3 regions of the Brevibacillus sp. 7WMA2 genome follow, and region 2 is predicted to be linked to each of the others. Evidence: predicted binding sites of a transcription regulator. Region 2 holds the regulator's gene; each other region holds the start of a gene.
The links. The regulator LexA, encoded in region 2, represses DNA repair genes until DNA is damaged. The targets are predictions, from matches to a motif close to CGAACATATGTTCG.

Region 1: GOP56_RS07800 (YolD-like family protein) is a predicted target of LexA. The motif match lies at 2,793-2,806, and genes of this name have one in related genera.
Region 3: GOP56_RS23090 (YolD-like family protein) is a predicted target of LexA. The motif match lies at 2,346-2,359, and genes of this name have one in related genera.

Annotation. Positions count from the first base shown of each region.
Region 1 covers NZ_CP048799.1:2,040,038-2,045,227, reverse strand. The annotation lists partial or broken gene GOP56_RS07820 (D-alanyl-D-alanine carboxypeptidase family protein) at 1-138, shown strand, start outside; gene GOP56_RS07815 (VanZ family protein) at 252-881, shown strand; gene GOP56_RS07810 (hypothetical protein) at 1,348-1,905, opposite strand; gene GOP56_RS07805 (hypothetical protein) at 1,918-2,577, opposite strand; gene GOP56_RS07800 (YolD-like family protein) at 2,826-3,164, shown strand; gene GOP56_RS07795 (hypothetical protein) at 3,256-3,591, opposite strand; gene GOP56_RS07790 (hypothetical protein) at 3,942-4,988, shown strand.
Region 2 covers NZ_CP048799.1:1,913,407-1,918,596, reverse strand. The annotation lists gene GOP56_RS07240 (DMT family transporter) at 1-191, shown strand, start outside; gene GOP56_RS07235 (aminoacyl-tRNA deacylase) at 270-734, shown strand; gene GOP56_RS07230 (hypothetical protein) at 873-1,286, opposite strand; gene GOP56_RS07225 (DUF456 domain-containing protein) at 1,638-2,126, shown strand; gene lexA (transcriptional repressor LexA) at 2,503-3,123, opposite strand; gene GOP56_RS07215 (cell division suppressor protein YneA) at 3,284-3,667, shown strand; gene GOP56_RS07210 (DUF896 domain-containing protein) at 3,746-3,934, shown strand; fluoride riboswitch at 3,993-4,052, shown strand; gene crcB (fluoride efflux transporter CrcB) at 4,112-4,492, shown strand; gene GOP56_RS07200 (hypothetical protein) at 4,582-4,761, opposite strand.
Region 3 covers NZ_CP048799.1:5,318,088-5,323,277, forward strand. The annotation lists gene GOP56_RS23080 (DUF3800 domain-containing protein) at 1-316, shown strand, start outside; gene GOP56_RS24150 (hypothetical protein) at 854-2,146, opposite strand; gene GOP56_RS23090 (YolD-like family protein) at 2,379-2,717, shown strand; gene GOP56_RS23095 (hypothetical protein) at 3,181-3,795, shown strand; gene GOP56_RS23100 (helix-turn-helix transcriptional regulator) at 4,018-4,215, shown strand; gene GOP56_RS23105 (DUF7667 family protein) at 4,293-4,514, shown strand; partial or broken gene GOP56_RS23110 (class I SAM-dependent methyltransferase) at 4,968-5,190, shown strand, end outside.

The DNA of each region.
Region 1 (5,190 bases), 130 kb from region 2:
TCTACTCAAATGAAGATGGATAAAGCACCTTATCCCATTTCTCAAAATGAGACAATTGAAGTTGAAGTACCAGCGAATGAACAATATGAAATATCTGGTGATAATATAGATGGAGTGATTGTGACCACATTTTCTTGAATTAGGTTCTAAAATGATAAAGTCATAGGTTTAATGTAAAGTTAGGAGATTCAGAAAGGGGGATTATTATGTCACTATTTCAGTATTTATATGTTTATACTCGTATATGTATTATGTATGTTGTTCATACGGATTTATTAATTAACATTATTTGCACATGTATTTTATGTATTATATTTCAAAAAATATTTTTTCTAAGGGATAAGAAGAAGGAAGGAAGAGTTTCCCGCAAGCATTTTTTAGGGGTATTTATTTTTTTAGTGTATCTGGCAGTTGTTTATGGTGTAACAGGTATAGGAACAATTTGGGATGTGCAAAGGTTTGTTACCGCATCTACATCTGAATTTAATCGAATTTATTTAATTCCATTCTCTAGTTCTGAGGTAACTATGCCGTATGTTTTAAATATTATAATGACGATACCATTAGGATTCTTGTTACCATTGATTTGGAAACAATTTCGAACAATAAAAAAGGTTGCCTTGTCGGGATTTTTGTTATCTTTATGTATTGAATTAAGTCAGTTGTTTACTCAAAGTCGAAACACAACGACAGATGATTTAATTATGAACACACTAGGCGCTATTATTGGATATTTCATCTTTAAAGCATTCTTTCACGTCTTCTTGAAAAAAAATAGCAACGAAAAAGATGAAATAACATCATCTTCAGTTGTCATCAAACACGAAGCAATCTTTTATTTAGGTTTATCATTTTTGGGGATGTTTTTATTTGCTATTTAGGGCTTTTCGCCATCAATAATGCTTGACAAAAAATAAAATTTAAAGATGATGAAAAAACGTCTGCTTAGCACTCTTGCACAAGGATAAGGAGTGTAACAGTATGGCAAAAGATCTACTTAAGATGCTCTGTAGATGGTTGTTGAAATACTTTCGAAAACCTACGAATCAGAACTAAACATACTTCGATTGTAATTTCCTTAACGTTGTAAATCCTCCCCCTATTATAAGCATACTTCTTAGGATTTCTGAGCCATCCCTAGCCTCTTGGCATCTTCAATCCAGCTCGATGTACTAACTGTCTTTTTAGGCTTGTCCTAGCTGCTACACGCTTTTTGAAACTTGGCTTACGCATTCCAAACTTCATAGCAATTACCCTTTTATTTTGATTTAGCGAGAGAAAGATAATGTCAAAGCCCCCCGACGGTTTAATTTTTCTGTCGGAGGGCTATTTTTTTGTTTTCACGCTTTATTTCTGAATAGTTGGGGTTTCCAATCCAATGAAAACAGCTACAGCTAACTTTTCTTCATTGAGCACTTGTAGCTCATAATTCTCCGGAGTTAAAAGTGTTTTTTTCTCTTCCTCTGACGGTTTCTCTTTTAATTTGAGTTGTTGTGAAAGAGTATAGGTGTTTTCTTTACCTTTACTCAAATCAATTTGAATAACTGGAGGAGATTCAACAAGTAACTGCCCTATTTTTTTGCTACCCAATACGTCCCCAAACGTAAAATAAATAGGTTTTTCAGTATCCACCATCTTTTCCCTTAAATATTCCGATATAGAAATTTCAAGTTTAAGATCAGCCAAGGTATCTTTTTGGGATATTTGAAGTACAGATGTTTTTAGATGCTGTCCAGCAATTTCCTTACTGTACTCATTAATCGATTGATAGGTCTTGCTGGATACTTTCTGAATCGTTTCCTCTGATATTTTGTCTATTTTTCTCGGAGATTTATCTACTGCACAACCACTAAACAGAAATAATGAAGCAATGAGAACGGCTGGGATGACTGGTGTTCTTTTCATGTAGTTTTTTTGCTACCTCAATTTTTTTGGATTTTTATCAGCATACTCGGAATATGAGTAATCGGTGTATACATAAGTGGTTTTCTTTGGCTCCCCGTGGAAGTACTTCACTATACTTCCGCTTGTGCTTACTGCTTTTGATCCGTACTCAATAGTTGTAACAGTATTTGCAGGAATGGTCCAGGTGTAAGTTGTAGTCTCAACAGTTTCCTTTCCAAATGCAACCTCTGCATTTATTCCTACTTTCCCTTGAATTAGCTTCCAATTAACTGCTGTTTCACCTGATGTGCCTACTTTTCCGGTAACAAATGTTTTTCTTGAAACTGATCTTGTAACAGAGTCATTTGCCGAACCCCTATTTGTTACTTCTGTTTCAAAACTTTTTGCTTTATATAAATCCTTTTTGCTAATTTCATAAACGGTTTCATTGAAATCGACATACTGAGGACTAATACCCTTGGGAGTATATTTCGATTCCTTATCTTCTTCAAGAGCATCCTCATAATCATAATTCACAGGAGTATTCCAGACTTTTTCAACGATTTCCAAATCACCTATTGTTTCATGTGTAATAGTAGGTTCATTCATATCCTGAGATTTTGCGAATACAGAACTCCCTCCAGATACTACTAAACAAATCCCTACAGCAATAGAAAGCTTTTTAAAGGCCATTTTTTTTGTTCCTCCTATTTTCTATTAATTTCCATTATATTACCAATTTAATACAAATATGTAAATATTAATATTAAATCTATGTATGGAAGGTATATAGAGGACACCTGTAAAGAATGTGACCATCTGGAGGCTTGCCAGTACTTCTTTCATTTACATTCGGTGTAAATACCAATTCTAACCATTGCATAATCTCCTCATCATCTAATAAAATAAGAACACACATTCGTATTTAGGGAGATGTTTTAATGGCTAGTAAAATTCTTGATCCACTTGTAACGAAGTTTATTTTGCCAGAACATGCAGCAATGTTACGTCAGTATCACGAGGATAAGAAATTGATCGAGAAGCCGATCATTGAAGAGGATGAGCTGGCCGAGTTTTGCTACAGGATATCTGACTCACGTCAGTATAACTATGCCCTTACTATTAGCTGGTGGAAAGAAACGAAAGAGGGTAGAGGCGTGATAGAATCCGCTTGGGGATGGGTAGATAAGTTTGATTCCCAATTTAAACAGATTAAGCTAAAGAATGATGAGGATTTCTGGTGGATACCTGTAGAAGATGTGGTCAATATAGAAGCCTAAGCGGTGCATCTTTCAATTGCATAGAATGTATTGCTTGTGGGAACAGGGATACAGCAAATACCCCGTCAAGAATGATCAACGGGGTGTAAGTTTATCTCTGCTTAAATGGATTAAAAGGTAAGGGATTCTCAGTGGCAGTATCCTTCTTAGACGATTTAGGCATGAAAGGATTAAAAGGTTCTTCATCAGTTTCTTTTTCAGTCCGTTGTTCAACTAACAAGAGTCTTCCTTTAAAAATCAATTCTAGCTCATCGATTTCTCCAACTTCTGTCAAGGCAAAAATCCGTGTAATCTTACAATCTGAGTTATTGTTTGATGAGATTTCAGATGCATATTTAACAACATCAAATTCTTTTTCAAAACATTTATGGTGTTTTACTTCAAATTCGGTCGTAAAGACTACATACACTGTATATGGTTTCTTCATAGCAACTCCCAATATCGTTTTGTGTTTGAACACATTTATTCTTTGATTAGAGATATATTATAAATCGAGAATTGGCTCGTTGTTTAAATAAAGTATTTTCAAAAATTGATTGTTAAGACAAAGATAAATCCCTTGCTTAATCGCAGGAGATTTAAATTTTCTACAATTCAGTTTGTTATCACGTCAAACTATAATATTGAAAGTTTAAGTATAAGTGTGTTGAAAAAGTGTTAATTAAAAAAAGGGCTGTACTAAATATGTTATAAAGTTTTTGGGATATTTAATTTAATTTAATTGAAACATTCTGTTGTAATATAAAGGTAGATTATTTTATCAAGGGGGAGTTTTTATTGGATACTATAGAAGATATTTCCTTATCGAGGATTGCCACCATTATAAGTAAAAATAGTATTATTCGAACGGTGAATAATACTAAATGGGATCGAGTTCTCTCTAATGCTGGTCAAAGTGAATTATTTAATAAATATAATTATGCTCTTACCCCTAGTTTTTTCAACCATTATAATGGCAGAGATTATGAAAATGATAATCCTCGATTTAGTGAGTTTTACTCGGCAATCAAAGCCATCCTTAAGACGGTTTATAATCATGGGAAGAATTCGGAAGCTTTCACTAAACTGATTGGTACCATCATAGAAGAAATAGATATTATGGATGTATTAAATGAGGAAGTTGCAGAAAATTTAAGAGGGAATGATTGGATTTATGAAAATCCTTTAGAAGAGATTTTCAAGGGGTGTTCTAATGATCAGTGTTTAGAAAAAATCAATAAAGAAGCTAAAAAAGACTATCACGAATTGGTTCATAATCTACATGTTTTGAACTTGGACATCAGTTATTCGAATTATCAATTAGTATTAAGGCCTTTTACACATCAGGGAGCAAGTGAATTAAACAGAAATCCTTCTTTATTGATGGATTGGCTAGAAACTGAGTTTCCGATTGTGGCAAAGTCCTACAAAGATGCTTTAGAAGCTTATGTAAAAGGTCTATCTGTTTCATGTATTGCTAATTGTCGGAATATCATTACTGGAATCTTTGATAATTCAAAAGACGATGAAACAAGATGGCTTAAAGGACTTCAAAAATTAAGTACAGATACCTATATAGAAAATGTAAGTAGTCCAAGACATATAATAGATAATGTAGCCAAGAAAGAACTCGGTTTAGTAAACGTAGATTTTAAATATTCTAGATTCCGAACAATATACCAGTTGTATTCCTTATCATCTGACTTAGGCCCACATATAAATGAGGGTCCTATGATAGAGGGTGTTCATTACCCAGAGAAGGCTACAATGAATGATGCGCTTTGGATACTAAGGATGACGGAGGACTTATTGATATGGATTAAGGAGGTTAAAGCAGGCAGATAATTCTGCTGACGTTTTTCATGTTGAAGAAGGCAGACAACATTGACAACCAAATTGACAACGCACTTAAGTAAATCAGGTAAATTTACATCATCTTAATTACACATAAACCGCACTAAAGTAAGGTTAATGCACTTAAATTAACTAGCGTAAAGGCGTTTGACCAAATTGACAGGGTGGGGGTCGCTGGTTCGAACCCAGTCCG
Region 2 (5,190 bases):
TACGAAAACTATCGACCAGAACCATTTCAGGAATGGTATTTTTGGATCCAGCTGTTGCTATTTTATTAGATGTGATCATTATTGGATTTCGACCAAATATGATACAAACAATAGGAATTTTATTAATATTTATTGGGATGCTTTATACGTTAAAAAAACCAAAACAACAAAATACAGCGAATATTACGTAAAAAAGATCACCTGCACTCTTGATTAACTAGTGGGGTACAGCTAAAATGGGGAAAATATTTTAGGATGGAGAGGGATCAATGAATTCTTATGAGCTGCAAATAAAAGAGTACCTACATGCAAAAGCTGCTGATGCCCAGCACTTTATACTGAATCAATCTTGCCATACGGTCGAAGAGGCGGCTAAAGCTGTGAATGCTTCTATTGAGGAGCTGGTTAAAAATATTTGTATGATTGATGAAGATGGACGACTAATTGTGGCCATTGTAAAAGGAGAGGATCGGGCTAGTACATCACGAGTAAGTAAGGGACTCAATATAAAAAGACCTCGTTTGGCAGATGAAAAGGAAGTATTAGTAGCAACAGGTTATCCAGCCGGTGGGGTCCCTTCTTTTGGATTTGAGGCGATTTTTTTGGTTGATCCGAAAATAACAGAATTAGAGTATGTTTATACGGGAGGGGGCTCTCCTCATTCATTAGTGAAAATAAAGGTAGAAGATTTAGTAAGATTAAATAACGGAAAATTGATGCGTGTAAGAAAATAGGCGATGCGATACAGCTAGCATTAAGGCATTTCCTCGCATACGACAGCCCATTCTCCTACACCAATTTTTAGGGAATGCAGAGGCTGTAAGAGCTGATACTGATCAGTGAAGGTGCTGCGTGATAACGTGATAAAAAGACTAGTGAATCGTCACGTTGCCTGTAATAGGAACAGGTTTTATGCTAGCGTTTTGCAGAATAACAATCCAATGTGAATGTCGTGGGACGGTTACAGTAGAGCCTTTTGGGTAGATTTTTTCAGCTCCGTAGGTATTTGCATTCAGTAGATACCAGCCCAATGAATCTACTTTCTTATCAAACGTAACCGTTACGCTACCACCTTTCGCAAGGAAAAAAGGGCCTGTAACACCAGCTTCCCCATAACCTCTATCCCATTCCTTTACCGTTAGTGCAAATGGAATAGAATATTGGCTGTAAGCATTACTACTAATCGTTACTTTTGTTGTGCTATGCTTATCTAAAGCCGCGTAGCTAGTCGAGGACAGTAAGAAAACAAGTGGTACTGCTAATAAAGAACAAACGATTTTGTGCATCTTGTAACCTTCCTTTCCGAAATAGGATATACAGGCTTGGAGCGGGGACAATTTAGTATATAGTATTAATTTCTCCAAATGTTATATTTTTCCTGTTATCCATATACCTTTTTCTTGCTGTCCTTTTGCCTGTATGAAGTGGAAAAAGGAACTGGTAAAAGAGCGCTATAGGTAAATAGGTCAGGCTTTGCTAAAAATGAGATCATAAAAAAGAGCAGAATCATGTATATGTAGGAAAAGACACGTTTCGCAAACAAGAAAAGGAAACTCCTAAGTAAAAATGAAACGTAGGAGGGCACTGAAACGTACATATAGAAAACGGGTCAGATGCAACAAAGAGGGGGGTTAAACATGGATGTTTTATTATGGTTGATTGTTATACTTCTATTCGGTGTAAGTATTGCTGGTATTTTCTTCCCAGTGTTACCTGATACGATTATGTTATGGGGCGGTTTTTTACTATATCAATTCGCGATTGCAGAGCCTGGAGCAGGATTACCGGTTTCCTTCTGGTGGGGAATGGGGATTTTGAGTGTGGTGTTATTTGGTGCTGACCTATTGACTAATATGTACTTTGTTAAAAAATATGGTGGCTCAAAAGCATCAGCAATCGGGTCAATATTAGGTGTTATTATTGGTGTACTTACGTTTCCGCCATTTGGTATGATTATTCTCCCATTTGTATTTGTATTATTAATTGAAATGCTGATGCAAAAACAACCGGCAGAACGAGCTTTTAAGATAGCGATAGGAAGTCTTATAGGTTTCTTTAGCAGTGTCATTATGAAAATCTCTATCCAACTCATCATGATTATCTGGTTCTTTATTGTTGCTTGGTAAAACTTATTGTGGATCGTTACATTGGATTTTGAGTGTTGATCCATTCCATAAAACCGAGATTGTCAAATTCTCTATCATTTCCTGTAGGGAAACCGGCAATCTCGGTTTATTTGTGTTTACACATCAGAATTAGAGAAGGCTTGTTTGAAGATTTGCTAAAAAGAAACACTGTTTTAAGTGGCTATGCAGCTAATTTACACCTAAATATAAGTCCAATAGTAGGAGAAACACGAAAGGTATCAAGGAGATAGGTAGAGTGGGGCATAAAATAAACCGTTACAAACAATAAATTTGAGCAGTAAAAAACTCTTGGCGAGTATGATCCTCACCAAGAGTTTGTACGTGTAAGCACGTGAGAAGTTAAAAATCCAATGCACTAGTGGAAAAGGCGGTAAACGCCAATTACTTTACCTAAAATCGTCACATTATCTAAAATGATTGGTTCAAGCTGTGAGTTTTCCGGTTGTAGACGGAAGTGGGTTTTCTCTTTAAAGAAACGTTTTACAGTTGCTTCATCCTCTTCGGTCATGGCTACCACGATATCCCCGTTGTTAGCTACATTTTGTTGGCGGACAATTACATAATCGCCATCTAAAATGCCTGCTTCGATCATGCTCTCTCCCATAACGCGCAACATGAACACATTGTCAGACGTAACGATGTTTTCTGGCAATGGAAAATATTCTTCCACCTGTTCAATAGCTGTAATAGGTTGACCTGCCGTTACCTTACCAACCACTGGTACTCGAACGATGGAGCTTTCATAATCGTCCTGTAGACGAGTCTCGTCCAATAATTCAATGGCACGTGGCTTAGTAGGATCGCGGCGGATTAAGCCTTTCTTTTCAAGTCTTGCGAGATGACCGTGAACAGTGGAACTGGAAGCTAGTCCTACGGCTTCACCGATTTCTCGAACAGACGGGGGATAACCTTTATCTTTTACTTCCTTACGAATAAAATCAATGATCGCTTGTTGGCGATTGGAGAGTTTGGACATTTCGAACACCTCATTCTCTCGATCCAGATATTTTCTACATTATACCATGAGAATTTGCGTTCGACAAACATTAGTTCGATTCTTTTGCTTGACAGGAATATTTGTTCGCATTATGATGATGTTATCAAAATGAGAACAAACGTTTGTGAGGGTGATGATAATGATGGTACAATCTAGCAATTGTCAGAATCTATATAAAGATAAAACAAAAACAATGACGAGTAAGAACACATTGGTACATCATAGAAAAGGGATAACGCGAGGGCAAGCAATCGTAACGTTATTGCTGATCATAGTATCCTTTGCAGCAGGCAGCATGATTTTTGGAAAAGAGAAGGTGGCTATTGCGGCTCCCCATACACAGCAGGCAGCTATAGTCATTACAATTCAGCCAGGTGATACGCTGTGGAGTATTGCACAAGCTTATCAACAGGAATCCGGGCTATCAGCTAGAGAGCTAATGGATGAGATCATGAAACAAAATCAGTTAGATAGCCCCATGATTTATGCAGGAAATAATCTAGCTATTCCAGTATACCGATAAGCGGGAGCCATAATTTATATCTCCTCTCCTTTGGTCTTGTGTTATAATAAAGAGAAGTTAGTTGAGGAGGTATCACCATTGGTTACTGATGCAGAAGTAAAACGTATTAATGAATTAGCCAAGAAATCGAAGGGTGTTGGCTTAACTCCAGAAGAAAAAACGGAGCAACAAGTTCTTCGTCAAAAATACATTGATGCTATGAAGGCTTCCTTGAAATCTAGTTTAGATTCGATCCGTTATGTAGAGGATGAGGAACCTAAGCACTAGTCTATGTGATTTTTCAAAATGATCCGTAGCAATAGTGCTGTGAAACAGGTTTTTACAAGTAAATAGAGGCGATGGAGTTCGCCCTAAGCGCCAATAGGCTAATGACTCCTACCAGTAATATTACTGGTAGGAGTTTGTTTGTATATATGTGAAAAATAGTGGAAAAGGAGAGAATGCATGTCTTTTTTAATTGTTGGACTATCAGGAATGTTGGGGGCTGTATCCCGATATTTAGTAGGAGCATGGACAGCGGGCTGGTGGGATCTCTCGTTTCCTTTAGGTACGCTAGTAGTCAATTTCATAGGCTGTATCGGATTGGGAGCTCTCAATCAATATCTCTTAACCCGAAATCAACTGCCCGCTTGGTTTACCTTAGGAGTAGGAACAGGGTTTATTGGTTCTTTCACGACCTTTTCGACTTTTAGTGTAGAGACACTTACCCTTTGGCATCAGCATCAATATGTACTTGCCATTTGCTATGTACTGGCTAGTCTATGGGGTGGTTTACTGATGGTATGGCTTGGCTTTCATATCAAATGGAAAACGAAAAAGAGTTAGTTGTACTTAATCCTTTCAATTGAAGTCAATTGAAGCTGGAAATGGTGTACCTCTTCTAGCCACTACTTTTGTAAATGGTGTATTAACAACTATGGTGTAAAAATAGTTCTTATCATTTTGCTTTTATCTGGATCACTGAGTACTGGCCATAGATCTGGAAGCTTAAGCATTAATTCAAACGCATCAGAACTTGATGCACTTGCTTTCATTTGTTTATTAATAGCTTCCAGATCATTTAATGACTGAGTTTTTAAATCACGTTCCTCCATTGTCCGCTTACGTAATTCTTCAACTGTTAGAAGCTCCTCAACAAATGCAAATTGCCATCTCTTTTTGCTTTCCTGAAGTTTATGTAGCTGCTTCTCAACATCATTTTTAGCAGTTTCTAATTGTGATTTCTTCTTAATCTAATTCTTTAGCGAGTTTCTTGATGAAAAAACTTACTGATACCAAGTATATAAAAGATGCTACTAGAACGATTCGTGATTCTAATTAGGGCCCCAAGCAAATTACAGGTGACAGAATATAATTGTGGAATTGATTTTACAATATATATCCTGATACGCGCATGGAAACCCTTAAATAAATGAAACTCTTAAATAAGTGAAACTCTTATGAAGAGACAATATATTTTGTAGATAGAATGTTAGCTTACGTTAAATATATTGTAAGTCAACTATAGAAAAAGAAGAGATTGA
Region 3 (5,190 bases), 1.9 Mb from region 2:
AGCAGACGTTACAAATCTAGTCCTAAATTTAGACAAAAGAACTATAAAAGTAAAATCAACAAATTCATTTGAGGACTATATAAACATTAAACTGAATTACGAATTGAACTGTAATGTTAACTTAACAGTTAACTATTTGGAGTCACAAAATTCTTACGCAATACAAGCTGCTGATTTTATCGCTAATGCTGTTTACGCTAAGTATGAATATGGAAAAGATGAGTATTATAATTTGTTTAATCACAAAATAGTTCACCGAGAGCTATTTCCGCGGAAGCTGTTTGGAACTGATAAGATTATTAATTTAAGCTCATAATGGGATATAATTTTAAGGGCTTCTAAGTAAAATAGAGTATTTACAGATGATTTCACATGTAGTAAAATCTAAATGTAGGAAATAAAAGTTACCAAAACTTAAAAGTTACCAAAACCTAAAAGTTACCTAATTTAATAAATTTGTTAATTATGCGCGAGTAAGCCCTATATAAACGTGTGAAAATATCTAACACATAAACTGCCTGTAAGGTAGTCGTTTTGTAGGCATCGCGCTTAATATATTTTTAATGATTTTTGGTTATAAATTAGTGTTGTACTTCCTATAATTATAATGACAGAGTAAACCCTCTGTATACGTGTGCAAGTATAGCGCATATTAGCTATCATGTGGGTAGCCGTTACTTGGGTATCTGTCTAAAGGGCCCCAACCATCGCGTCGGGGCTTTTACAGTTTAATTTATTAAACAAGTTTAAAAAGTTATTAGTCCCCATTAATAAAGGTTTTTTTCTATTTAAACAGCTTATTAATACCTTAAAAACAAGAGAACCCCTTCCGTATGTAGGAAGGGGTATCTTATTATCTGCTGAATTCTTGAACTTCAAAGCTTTCAATATGACTGTAGCTAATAAAGTCTTTTCTAGAATTGAAAGGTCCGATGTTGTATTTCTTATTCACGATGTATGCTTCTCTACCGTTTCCTTTTGCTCTACCTTCATACCATTCGGTAAAGTTTCTGATTTCCTCATTTGTCATTTCATATTCTTTGATTAAACCACTATCCATGTATATAACTAAGAGTGCGTTTCCAGTTGGATTAGGATTAGGCTCTGGGTTAGGATCTGGATTAGGGTTTGGTTCAGGAGAAGCATTAGTGTTCATCATTTCCATTTCATGAATATTTATAGTTGGATAACCATTAGTAGCAGTTATATTAATCCGATATTTAATATATGGAGTATTATTATTGAAAATAAACTCTTTATTTACGTATCCCTTCCAATCTTCAATATCATTTTGCGAATCTAATACAACCCATTCAGTACCATTCCATCCTTCGAAAGTCCATGTTTTAGGAGCATTTTTATCCCAGGCAGTAGGGCGTAAAGTATATTTATTAACGATTGTTTTGGTTGGGAATTCGTATGCTAGCCATCCTTGTGGTTTATCAGATTCCCATCCAATATTTGAATCAGTATGATCAAAGGCATGATAGGGAGGAGATATAGGATATTTCTGACTACTAGCACTAACAATACCTTCCGGAGATGTATTACTAGTCATTTTAGGAATCAAGTTTTTGGATGCTGGGTCTAGATCAGGATCTGGAATAGTATTTATTTTTTGACTCATTTCAAAAGAAGTTAATTTGATACTTTTTGGTTGTGAAGGGCGGTCAGATGTAACATCAGTTATATTAATCCGATATTTAATATATGGAGTATTATTATTGAATTCAAAATTTACACGCGGAGGATTCCCCCATGATACGAAATTATTTTTTTGATCTAACACAACCCACTCAGAGCCATTCCACCCTTCAAAGCTCCAATCCATAGGCATATAGTAAGGATTTGCACCGACTAAAGTATATCTATTAACGATTGTTTCAGTAGGGAATTCAAAAGCTATCCATCCTTGTGATACATTGTCAGGAGTTTCCCACTGAGATTCTGTACGATCAAATACTACAAAAGCATCTTCATTTTGATGACTAGCACTAGCAATACCTTCCGGAGATGTATTATTAGTCATTTTAGGAATCAAATTATCCGAATATATGTCTTTTGCAAAAACAAAACTTTGTCCAGACAGTACGAGAGCAAAGGTGAAAGTTAACAATAGAAAATGTTTAAGTTTAGATAAGAACATTGCTTCCTCCATAAATAAGTTCTATGTCGGCCGACACATTTGCATTATACGAGATTAAATTTCATAAAACAAAACATAAATTGAAAAATATGTAATTAATTATGGTGTATTTTGTATATTTTTAAAAAAATATTTTCTTTTTTAATTTAGATAGTCAAAAATTGTTCGTTGCATAGTCTTCTCATCATCAAATAAAATAGGAACATATATTCGTATTTAAGGAGATGTTTTGATGGCTAGCAAAATTCTTGATCCACTTGTAACGAAATTCATCTTGCCAGAGCATGTAGAAATGTTACGTCAGTATCATGAGGATAAGAAGCTGATCGAGAAGCCGATCATTGAAGAAGATGAGCTGGCCGAGTTTTGTTATAGGATATCTGACTCACGTCAGTATGACTATGCATTAACCATTAGTTGGTGGAAAGAAACAAAAAAGGGCAGAGGCGTGATAGAATACGCTTGGGGATGGGTAGATAAGTTTGATTCAACTTTTAAACAGATCAAGCTAAAAAACGACGAGGATTTCTGGTGGATACCTGTAGAAGATGTAATGAGTGTGGAAGCCTAATCAGCGATACCTTAAAGTGAACAAACTTTAATACTAATTGGAACAGCCGGATACAGCAAACCCGCCAATAAGTTTGGCGGGTTTTTTTATTAGACGGAATTTGATTTGTAAGTTTTGCTTTTAATCACGAAATGATATGCAAAAAATAAAATAGTCGAAATCAAAGGATAATAAAAAAGCTCAACAGATTTAAACATCAATAAAGCAAGTAAAGAAGCTACCAGTGTACCAAGTACGCCAAATAAGAGACGACTTTTACTTACATGATAGCAAATGATTCCTAAGATCAGGGGGATCAAAACATACATGAACAAACTTACTACTAGTACCATTCATTACACCGTCCTCTCTTATAATAATATATACGCAATCTTCATAAAATAAAAGCTTGTATGTGTATTATTTTCCAAATATAATAAAAAATGTAATATTTTATGTAATTAATTTGTTAAGGGGGTAAATTATGAAAAGTTTTTTGAGGTCTATATTTAGCTTTGTAATGGTTGCATGTTTATTTTCTGTACAAGCAGGTGGTGTATCGGCTCAGGAGGCTGATAGCAAGGTTCACGTACAATTTTCAAAGGAATTATTGGAAGAAATGAGTCGACTTTCTGAGGCCAATCCAGTAGGTCCTAAGAAACCAAGAGTGGAATATCACCTATCAAATGGTTATAAAGTGGTAAAAACATATTCAGAAAAACCAATCAAACAGCCGCGTGGGATTACCCAGTATGCTGACTCTGTGAGTAGTAAAACTACGCTTGAGTACAAAGAGCAAATTTGGGTTGGTGGCCTAAATATAGCTCAATTTAGAGGTGCCTGGAATGTGACTCTCTACCGTGATAAATCAGGAGTTACAATTGATTCATGGGATTATTTCACTGTGAACTTAAGAGGAGAGGGGACTTACTCCAAATCAGAGAAGCCTGACATTAAACGTGCTAGCGGTACTATGAGAAGTCCGGCTATTGCTCGCAGTTATGTGACTTTTACGACAAAATTTTACCAATCTGATGTAATTTGGGAGGTCCAAATTTCACCTGACAAATCAATCTCCACAAATTTAATCGAATCATAATTACAAACAGATACCAACCCCCTCCAACAATTGAGCTAAGGAGGGGGTTCTTCTATTTAAAGAAATTCTTGAATATGTCAAACGATGTCCTTACGGTAAACCTTACCCTCTCAACTCCAGTTAGTTATCATTCATCAAAACCTCTGTTTTCTCGATAAAGGATTCGACAAAGCCGACACGTAATAACGTATTAACGTAATTACGGAAGCGAGGCGAGGATAGTTGATAAAAAGTCGGTTGAAAGTGATTTTGGCCGAGCGAAACATGCAACAGCAAGATTTACTTAGGCTGATGAAAAAACCAGTTTCTCACGGCGCTATGAGCAAGATAGTAAATGGGACAACCCCTAAGCTAGAAACAGCAGCGGATATAGCGCAAGCCTTAAACGTACATATAGACGATATTTGGTTCCTGGAATGAAGATTTTTTATTTGGACAAGCAATATATTCCTGACAGGAACATACACTGTACCATTAAGATTAAGGAGCTGGTGCAGATGTGGATCGTCCATCAACGTATGGCAGAGCTTTGGTTCATCAACAAGACAAGGGAGCTTACCGACTCGGAAATGACAGAAATGAGTCATTGTCTGAGTGCAAACGCTCAAAGAGCTTGGGAGATCGCAAAACTCAAAAACTTATCCTTAATAGCCAGTATGACGAACGACACGGACTGGCAGCATGAGTTATGTTCAAGGATAGAGAAGATAGAGGGCTGAAATGAAAAGCCCTCTATAATAGGTGCATTTTATGCGATTCTTTGCTATAGTTTCGCGAATGAATGATTGAGATGGGAAGGTTCCATTGATTAGTTCATTAAAAACACTGCCACCCTACTGCCACCGTAATTAGAGGGAGAACGTCGATATACCATGCTGTACTAGAATACACTATGATATTTCAGTTCTTATAAAACCTTGTTATATCAATAGTTATAGGATGTAGTAGAATACAACTAGATACAGCTCGTTGCTCAATAACTACAAGAAGCATTTATGGCTGTTTTACGTATGGATGACAAGTAATAGCTGATAAATAAAGGGTTTTACGATTTGTGTTAATACCAAAAATTCACTTCCCCCACCCTATAGCCACCAAAGTGGTAAAATGGTGGGGGATTATTTTAGCCTCATTCATGATTCGTTCGAATATACGAAAGTCTATCGTGGTACGGATACAAACAGTATGTCATTCTAGGAGCTGGATTAGATACCTTTTGTTTCCGGCACCCAGAATTAAACGACAGCTTAGAAATATTTGAAGTTGATTATGCAGACGACAAGCTTTTTGAAGAAAAAGGAATGTCTAATAGAGTTCAAAATATGGTTCAAATGGCTTCAGCTAGTGGTGAGCCAATGAAATCATGTTTTTCTTATGATGAAATGGAGAAAATGT